DNA from 2 places in the Thalassospira lucentensis genome. Region 2 is predicted to be linked to the other one. Evidence: predicted binding sites of a transcription regulator. Region 2 holds the regulator's gene; the other holds the start of a gene.
The links. The regulator PhoB, encoded in region 2, activates phosphate uptake and scavenging genes when phosphate is short. The targets are predictions, from matches to a motif close to TNTCATAAAACTGTCA.
Positions count from the first base shown of each region.

Region 1 (3,625 bases), 890 kb from region 2:
GGTTACGGCAGATGTCGAAAGGCTGCTGTTCATGTTCTTTTCCCGGGAAATAAAAACAAACGGGGAGCCCTGATATCGGGCTCCCCGTTCGGATGCCGGTTACTCGTAAGAAACCAGGATATCGAGTTCTGCGAGCTGCTTGTCGATTTCAGAAACGCGTTTTGCTTTCTCGTCGGCGGACAGTTCGGCGGTGTTCTCGATTTTCAGCTTGTCTTTATACAGTTCAAGCTGACGGATCGGGTAAAGCTGCGCATTGCTGCTTTCCATGAACTTGCCCATGCCATCCTGAATGCCGCCAAGAACCTTGTTGGCTTCTTCAACATCGCCCAGACGACCGTAACCAAGGAAGAACGCCTTGATTTCGGATTTCAGTTCGCGCGACATATCCTTGCGATAAACCATCGGATCGGACGGGATCAGCGGCGAGGTCCAGATAACCTTGACCTTGTCGGTGATTTCCGGCTTGACCATCTGGGTGCGGGCAAGCTGTTCGGAGTTGTTGGCAGCAACATCAACCTGATTATTGGCGGTCGCCATCAGGTTGGTTTCGTGGTTGGCATTGCGAACGGTCTTGAAGCAGTTTTTCGGATCAACGCCGTTCTGCGCAAAGACGTAATAGGTCGGAACCAGGAAGCCCGAGGTCGAGTTCGGATCACCGATACCGAAATTAAGCGAACCATCGCATTTCAGCATGTCGGCAAGCGTGTTGAGCTTGTCGTTATCGGCCTGGGTGATGATGTGGGAATAATAGCCGTTCGTGCCGTCGCTTTTGGACGTCTGGACGAAAACTTCGCCGCCCGCACGGTCAACGGCTTCCATGGCCGACTTGTTACCGAACCAGCCAACGTGAACCTTGCCAAAACGCATGCCTTCGATGATGCCGGCATAGTCAGGCGCGAAGAACGCTTCGACATCCTTGCCAAGGGCTTCTTCCATATCCTCGATCAACGGCTGCCACTGAGCTTTCAGGTTCGAGCTGGATTCAGTCGAGATAAAGCCGAACACGATGGTTTCCGGGTCTTTTTCAAGCGGCTTGAATTCGACATCGGCATGGGCAAAGCCCGAAGCCAGCATGCTGGCAGCAAGGGCTGCGGATGCAATTGTTTTACGGATCATGGGAAGTCCCCCGTCAGGTTGGTTGGTAGAGGTGAAATAAAAAGAGATGTAAGGCAGAGAGAAATCGTCCTGATCTAGTTTGAAACGAAAGCCAGATCCTTCTCCGCGACCCTGCTCTTTGCCGGAACGTCATCCGGGGCAGACGCGAAAAGCTCGGAAGAATATTCGCCGTAAAGTTCGCGCAGGAACTCCGGCGTCAGTTCAGTGGATGGCCCGTCAAACACGACCGCGCCATCGCGCATCGCAATGGTGCGTGCGCAATAATCACGGGCATAATCGACCTGATGCAGCGACACGATGACCGTGACATTGTCTTCGCGGTTCACCCGATCCAGCGTATTCATCACCTTGCGCGATGACGCCGGGTCAAGGGATGCAATCGGCTCGTCGGCCAGGATAAGACGCGCACCCTGCGTAATCGTGCGTGCAATCGCCGCACGCTGCTGCTGCCCACCCGAAAGATTGCGGGCCTTCTTTGTCGCATGGCTATCGATACCGACACGCTTTAACGCGGTCATCGCCCGCATGCGCTCAGCCTTGGTAAACAGGCATAATGATCCGCGCCACGCAGGCACACGGCCCAGCATCCCGGTCAGAACATTGGTCAGAACCGTCAGGCGGCTGACCAGATTGAATTGCTGAAACACAACGCCGATATCGGCACGCACCTTCCGCGCACCCCTTGCAATACGGCCATTCTGCTGGATGACTTCACCGAATACCTCGATCTTGCCGCCATCGCGATCCCCACGCAGCAAACCGGCAATATGACGGATAAGGGTGGATTTGCCCGAACCGGACGCCCCGATCAGCGCGACCATCTCGCCCTCGCGAACCTGTAAACTGACATTGTTCAATGCCCGCTTATCGCGCGAGAAGCTCTTGTTCAGTCCGGATATGTCTACGACCAGCATTAAAGTCCGCCTGCTTGTGTTTCGCTGGTCAAGAAGCTACGCACAATCCGCGACTCTATGGTGACGGTGATGTTACAGTTCGATGATTACGACGCCTTCATTTCACCGACAACAATCAAACTTGTCTATACATCAAGATATCAATCAAATAAAAAATCGAACCACCAAGAAATAACAATGTAATAATTCAATTATTACTTGTGACCGTGTTCACAAATATGGATATGGACGGGCCAAAAAACGAAAAACCCCGACAGAAAGAAACTGCCGGGGCCTTGTATTGCGCCTGATCGCGGATGGATTTACTTGATCGCCTCAATCGCGGCAATGACATCATCTTCGATATCAAGCCCCTGAATTTCCGCATCCCGGCGCGCATTCTGCCCGCGCCGCCCCGGCAAGCGCACGGTTTCCTCCAGCGCGATTTCATCTGCAATATAGTGCAAATGATCAATGATCCCCGCCCCGCCGACCGCAACCGGATCAATGGCAATCACCATCTGACCCAATGCCGGTGGCGCGCCCTTGTCATCAAAAAGCGACGACGATTGATGCCCGAATTGTGCCCCGGTCAATCCGGCGGCCAGCATTTCAACCATCATGGCAAGGGCCGCCCCCTTGACCCCACCCGCCGGGACCATCGTGCCTTCAAGCGCCCTGACGGCATCCGTCGTCGGATTGCCGTCAACATCCAATGCCCAGTCATCAGGGATCGGAACGCCCTTCTGCTTGGCCGCCATGATCTTGCCGCGCGCCACCTTGGACAGGGCCAGATCAATCACGATCGGATCGCCATCGCCAATCGGCGTGGCAAAGGCAATCGGGTTGGTGCCAAACATCGGGCGGCGACCACCCCACGGCGCCATCGCGGCTGGCGCATTGGCAAACATCATCGCCGCCAGCCCCGCCTCGGCCAGCTTTTCCACGGTAAGTCCCATCACCCCGGCATGGTGCGACTTATGGATTGCCGCGACCGCAATCCCCTGACTGCGCGCAATATCGGGCAATCGTTCGATCATCAGATCAAGCGCCGGATAGGCAAATCCGAACCGCGCATCAATCCGCAAAACGGCCGGAAACGGCTGATCGGCCACCGGCTTGGCATGCCCGTCAACCTTGCCCGCACGCGCCTGCGCGGCATAGGCCGGAACGCGGCGCAAACCATGCCCGCCCTGTCCTGCGGCCTCGGCCGTGACCAGGGCGGTCGCAACCGATCCGGCATTGTCGGGATCAACGTTGCAGCGCAGCAGGGTATTGCACACAAGCGCATGTGCGTCAGACAGGGCAAGCTTCATGATGGTGACCTTAAAGATGGTGGCGGGAAGATAATGATGGCGGGCCCGGATACATTAGCCGCGCGAATGCCCCGACGCAAAGGTCTTGTGCACCGCAACCCTGCAAAACCATTCGGCAAAACCCCTACGACTGCACTATAAAACCGGAGCTCGAATATGCTAAAATTTCGCCGCAAAGTCGTATGAGTATCCCGCCACGGTTCATGCCGCCCGAAACGCGGCAGTCAGACCGGGACAGATTCCAAACACAGGATATTTCGAATGCGCAAAGTAACCTCATTAACCTTCGCGGCATTTGGC
Region 1 covers NZ_CP136684.1:1,913,044-1,916,668, reverse strand. Annotated here, with positions in the region: gene phnE (phosphonate ABC transporter, permease protein PhnE) at 1-33, opposite strand, end outside; gene phnD (phosphonate ABC transporter substrate-binding protein) at 100-1,116, opposite strand; gene phnC (phosphonate ABC transporter ATP-binding protein) at 1,191-2,030, opposite strand; gene R1T41_RS09425 (Ldh family oxidoreductase) at 2,333-3,325, opposite strand; gene R1T41_RS09420 (META domain-containing protein) at 3,587-3,625, shown strand, end outside.
Region 1: the regulator PhoB is predicted to act here: its motif matches at 2,103-2,118, upstream of phnC (phosphonate ABC transporter ATP-binding protein).

Region 2 (3,625 bases):
CACGGCTGTTTCGTTATATTGCGTCCCTTAAAAATCCCGAACTTTTTGCCATCGGCACCCTGTTTGTCGTTCTGGCTGCCAGTACCCTGACCGAAGCCGCCGGTCTTTCGATGGCGCTTGGTGCCTTCATCGCCGGGGTGATGCTGGCCGAAACCGAATTCCGCCATCAGATCGAAGCCGACATTTCGCCATTTCGCGGGGTTTTCCTGTCGCTGTTCTTCATGTCGGTCGGCATGTCGGTGAATGCCAATGTCGTCATTGGTCAGGCCGGTACCATCATTTTATGGCTGATCGGGTTGCTGGTCGTTAAGGCGGCGGTCCTTTTCGGGTTATCCCTGCTGATCGGCTTTAACCGGGCATCATCGATCCGGGTTGCCATGAGCCTGGCCGCAGGTGGCGAATTCGCCTTCGTCATGCTGGCACTGGCATCGCAGAATGGCGCGGTTCCGATTGATATCGCCGTGATGCTGATCCCGGTTGTCGCGATTTCGATGGGTTTGACCCCCTCCCTGATTTCACTGGGCCACCGGATCGAACAGAAACTTCATCCCAAGGAAAACGATCAGCTCAGCGAAATTTCAGATGAAACCGATGGCATTCAGAAGCATGTTCTGGTGATTGGTTGCGGGCGTGTCGGCCGGGTTCTGGCCCGTCTGCTGCGTACCAAGGATATCCCGTTCATCGTTCTTGAATCCGATGCCCAGCAGGTTTCACGCGGCCGTGCCGAAGGTCTGCCGGTTTATTTTGCAGATGGATCACGTCCGGAAACATTCCGAGCGGCCCATACAGAACAGGCCCATATTGCCGCCGTTGCCATGGGCAACCCGCACGCAACCGAAAAGACCGTCGCCTTGCTGCGACAGCATTATCCACATCTGAAAATCTTTGCCCGTGCCCAGGACATCACACATATCGGTCCCCTGTCACGCAGCGGTGCGGATGCCGCCATCCCCGAAGTACTCGAAACCGGTTTGCGCCTGTCCGACCATGTTTTGGCCGCCTGCGACATCCCGCAGGAAGATATCGATACCGAAATTGCCAAGTTCCGTCGTGCCGATATGCTTCTGATGAACGAACTGGCGCCACGCACCGCGCGCCAGAAAGCCGAAGATCCGGCATCAAAATCGGCCAAACCGGTAAAATCCAGGAAAACCACCTGAAAACAAAAACCCCCATCATAAAGATGGGGGTTTTTCGTTTCACCTTCCGGAATAACCGCGATCAGGCGGCTTCGACATCCAGTGCGTAACCGGCGGCACGAACCGTACGGATCACATCGCGCGTTCCCTTGACGTCATTCAATGCCTTGCGCAGGCGGCGAATATGTACGTCAACCGTTCGGGTCTCGACATAGATGTTCGGACCCCAAACCGCGTTCAGAAGCTGCTCGCGCGAGAAAACCCGCCCCGGATGTTCGAGGAAGTAACGCAGCAGACGGAATTCGGTCGGGCCAAGATGTATGGCCTTGCCGTTACGGCTGACACGATGGGCAGCCAAATCCATTTCGATATCGGAATAGATCAACTGCCCCTGTGGTTGCGCCGGGCCGGATCGGCGAAGCAACGCGCGAATACGCGCCAGCAATTCGCCAATCGCGAATGGCTTGGTCACATAATCGTCGGCACCGGTATCAAGGCCACGGATGCGGTCACCTTCTTCGCCACGCGCGGTAACCATAATCACCGGCAAATCGCGGCTTTCCGGTTTCCGGCGGATCTGGCGGCAAACCTCGATCCCCGACATTACCGGCAACATCCAGTCCAGAAGGACCAGGTCGACATGGGTTTCAGCCAGAATCTTCAACGCTTCGTCACCGTCTCCGGCTTCGACAACCTGCATCCCCTCGCGTTCGAGGTTGTAGCGCAACATGGTTACGATTGCAGCTTCGTCCTCGACGATAAGAACCGTTGGGTCCATCTTCCTATGCTCCAGTGTCACTCATTCGGTTCTACGACAGCGAAATTCGCCGCGTCATTTTTTGGCCGAGTATCCATCGGCAGGTCTTCACCCTTGATCCGGTAATAGATCGTTTCGGCGATATTGGTCGCGTGATCGCCAATACGTTCGATGTTCTTGGCAATAAACAGCAGATGGGTCGATGCCGTGATGTTACGCGGATCTTCCATCATATAGGTCAGCAATTCACGAAACAGGGAGTTATACATATCGTCAACTTCCTGATCACGCGCCCATACACGCTGGGCCTTTTCCGCATCGCCTTCGATATAGGCGTCCAGAACGTCCTTGATGATTTCCTGGCACAGCTTCGCCATGTTCGGGATCACCTGAACCGGACGGATCGGCGGCACCTGGTTGAGAACCTGCGCGCGCTTGGCAATGTTTTTCGCCAGATCGCCAATACGTTCCAGATCGTTGGAAAGTTTAAGCGCTGTCACCACCTGACGCAGGTCATCTGCCATCGGCTGGCGCAGGGCCAGAAGACGTACGGCAAAATCCTGTACTTCCTGTTCCAGCGTATCGATACGATGATCGGAAATAATGACCTTTTCGGCCAGTTCCGAATCCCGCTTCACGATTGCGCGGATCGCAGAAATCAGCTGGCTTTCGGCAAGCCCGCCCATCTGCGAGATGATATTGTTCAAACGGGTCAGTTCTTCGTCAAACGAACTGACGATATGGTGTTTTTCGTCGGCCATCTAATAATACTCCTGCCCGGAATTAACCGAAGCGACCCGTGATGTATCCCTTGGTGCGTTCGTCCTTGGGATTGGTGAAAATCTGATCGGTTTCGCCCACTTCGACCAGCTTGCCGAGGTGGAAGAACGCCGTGCGCTGCGACACGCGGGCCGCCTGCTGCATGGAGTGCGTCACGATCACAATGGTGTAGTTCGAACGAAGCTCGTCGATCAGTTCTTCGACCTTTGCGGTCGCAATCGGGTCAAGCGCCGAGCACGGCTCATCCATCAGGATGACTTCCGGGCTAACGGCAACCGCACGTGCGATGCAAAGGCGCTGCTGCTGCCCACCCGAAAGACCGGTCGCCGGTTCCGGCAGGCGGTCTTTGACTTCTTTCAGAAGGCCTGCCCGTTCAAGCGAGGTCATGACGATCTCGTCAAGCTCGTCCCGCGAGTTCACCAGACCATGAATACGCGGACCATAGGCCACATTGTCATAGATCGATTTCGGGAAGGGGTTCGGTTTCTGGAACACCATGCCGATACGGGCACGCAACTGAACAACGTCGATGGCCTTGTCATAGATGTCACGGTCATCAAGCGTCACCTTGCCGTTGATCGTGACACCGTCAATCGTGTCATTCATGCGGTTCATGCAGCGCAGGAAGGTCGATTTGCCGCAGCCCGACGGACCGATCAGCGCAGTAACCTGACGTTCGACAATGTCAAGATTGACATCGAAAAGCGCCTGGTTGTCACTATAGAAAAGATTAAGGTCACGGGCCGTCATTTTCGGGCTAGTGACTGACGGCTCTGCCGTCATTGCGCTTTGAGTTACAACAGCCATTTTACCACTTCCGTTCAAATTTCTTGCGCAGATACACGGCCAATCCGTTCATCAGGATCAGGAAGCCCAGCAATACCATGATCGCCGCCGAGGTTTTCTCGACAAAGGCTCTTTCCGGACTGTCAGCCCACAGATAAATCTG
Region 2 covers NZ_CP136684.1:1,020,785-1,024,409, forward strand. Annotated here, with positions in the region: gene R1T41_RS05365 (cation:proton antiporter) at 1-1,160, shown strand, start outside; gene phoB (phosphate regulon transcriptional regulator PhoB) at 1,222-1,917, opposite strand; gene phoU (phosphate signaling complex protein PhoU) at 1,935-2,657, opposite strand; gene pstB (phosphate ABC transporter ATP-binding protein PstB) at 2,680-3,483, opposite strand; gene pstA (phosphate ABC transporter permease PstA) at 3,485-3,625, opposite strand, start outside.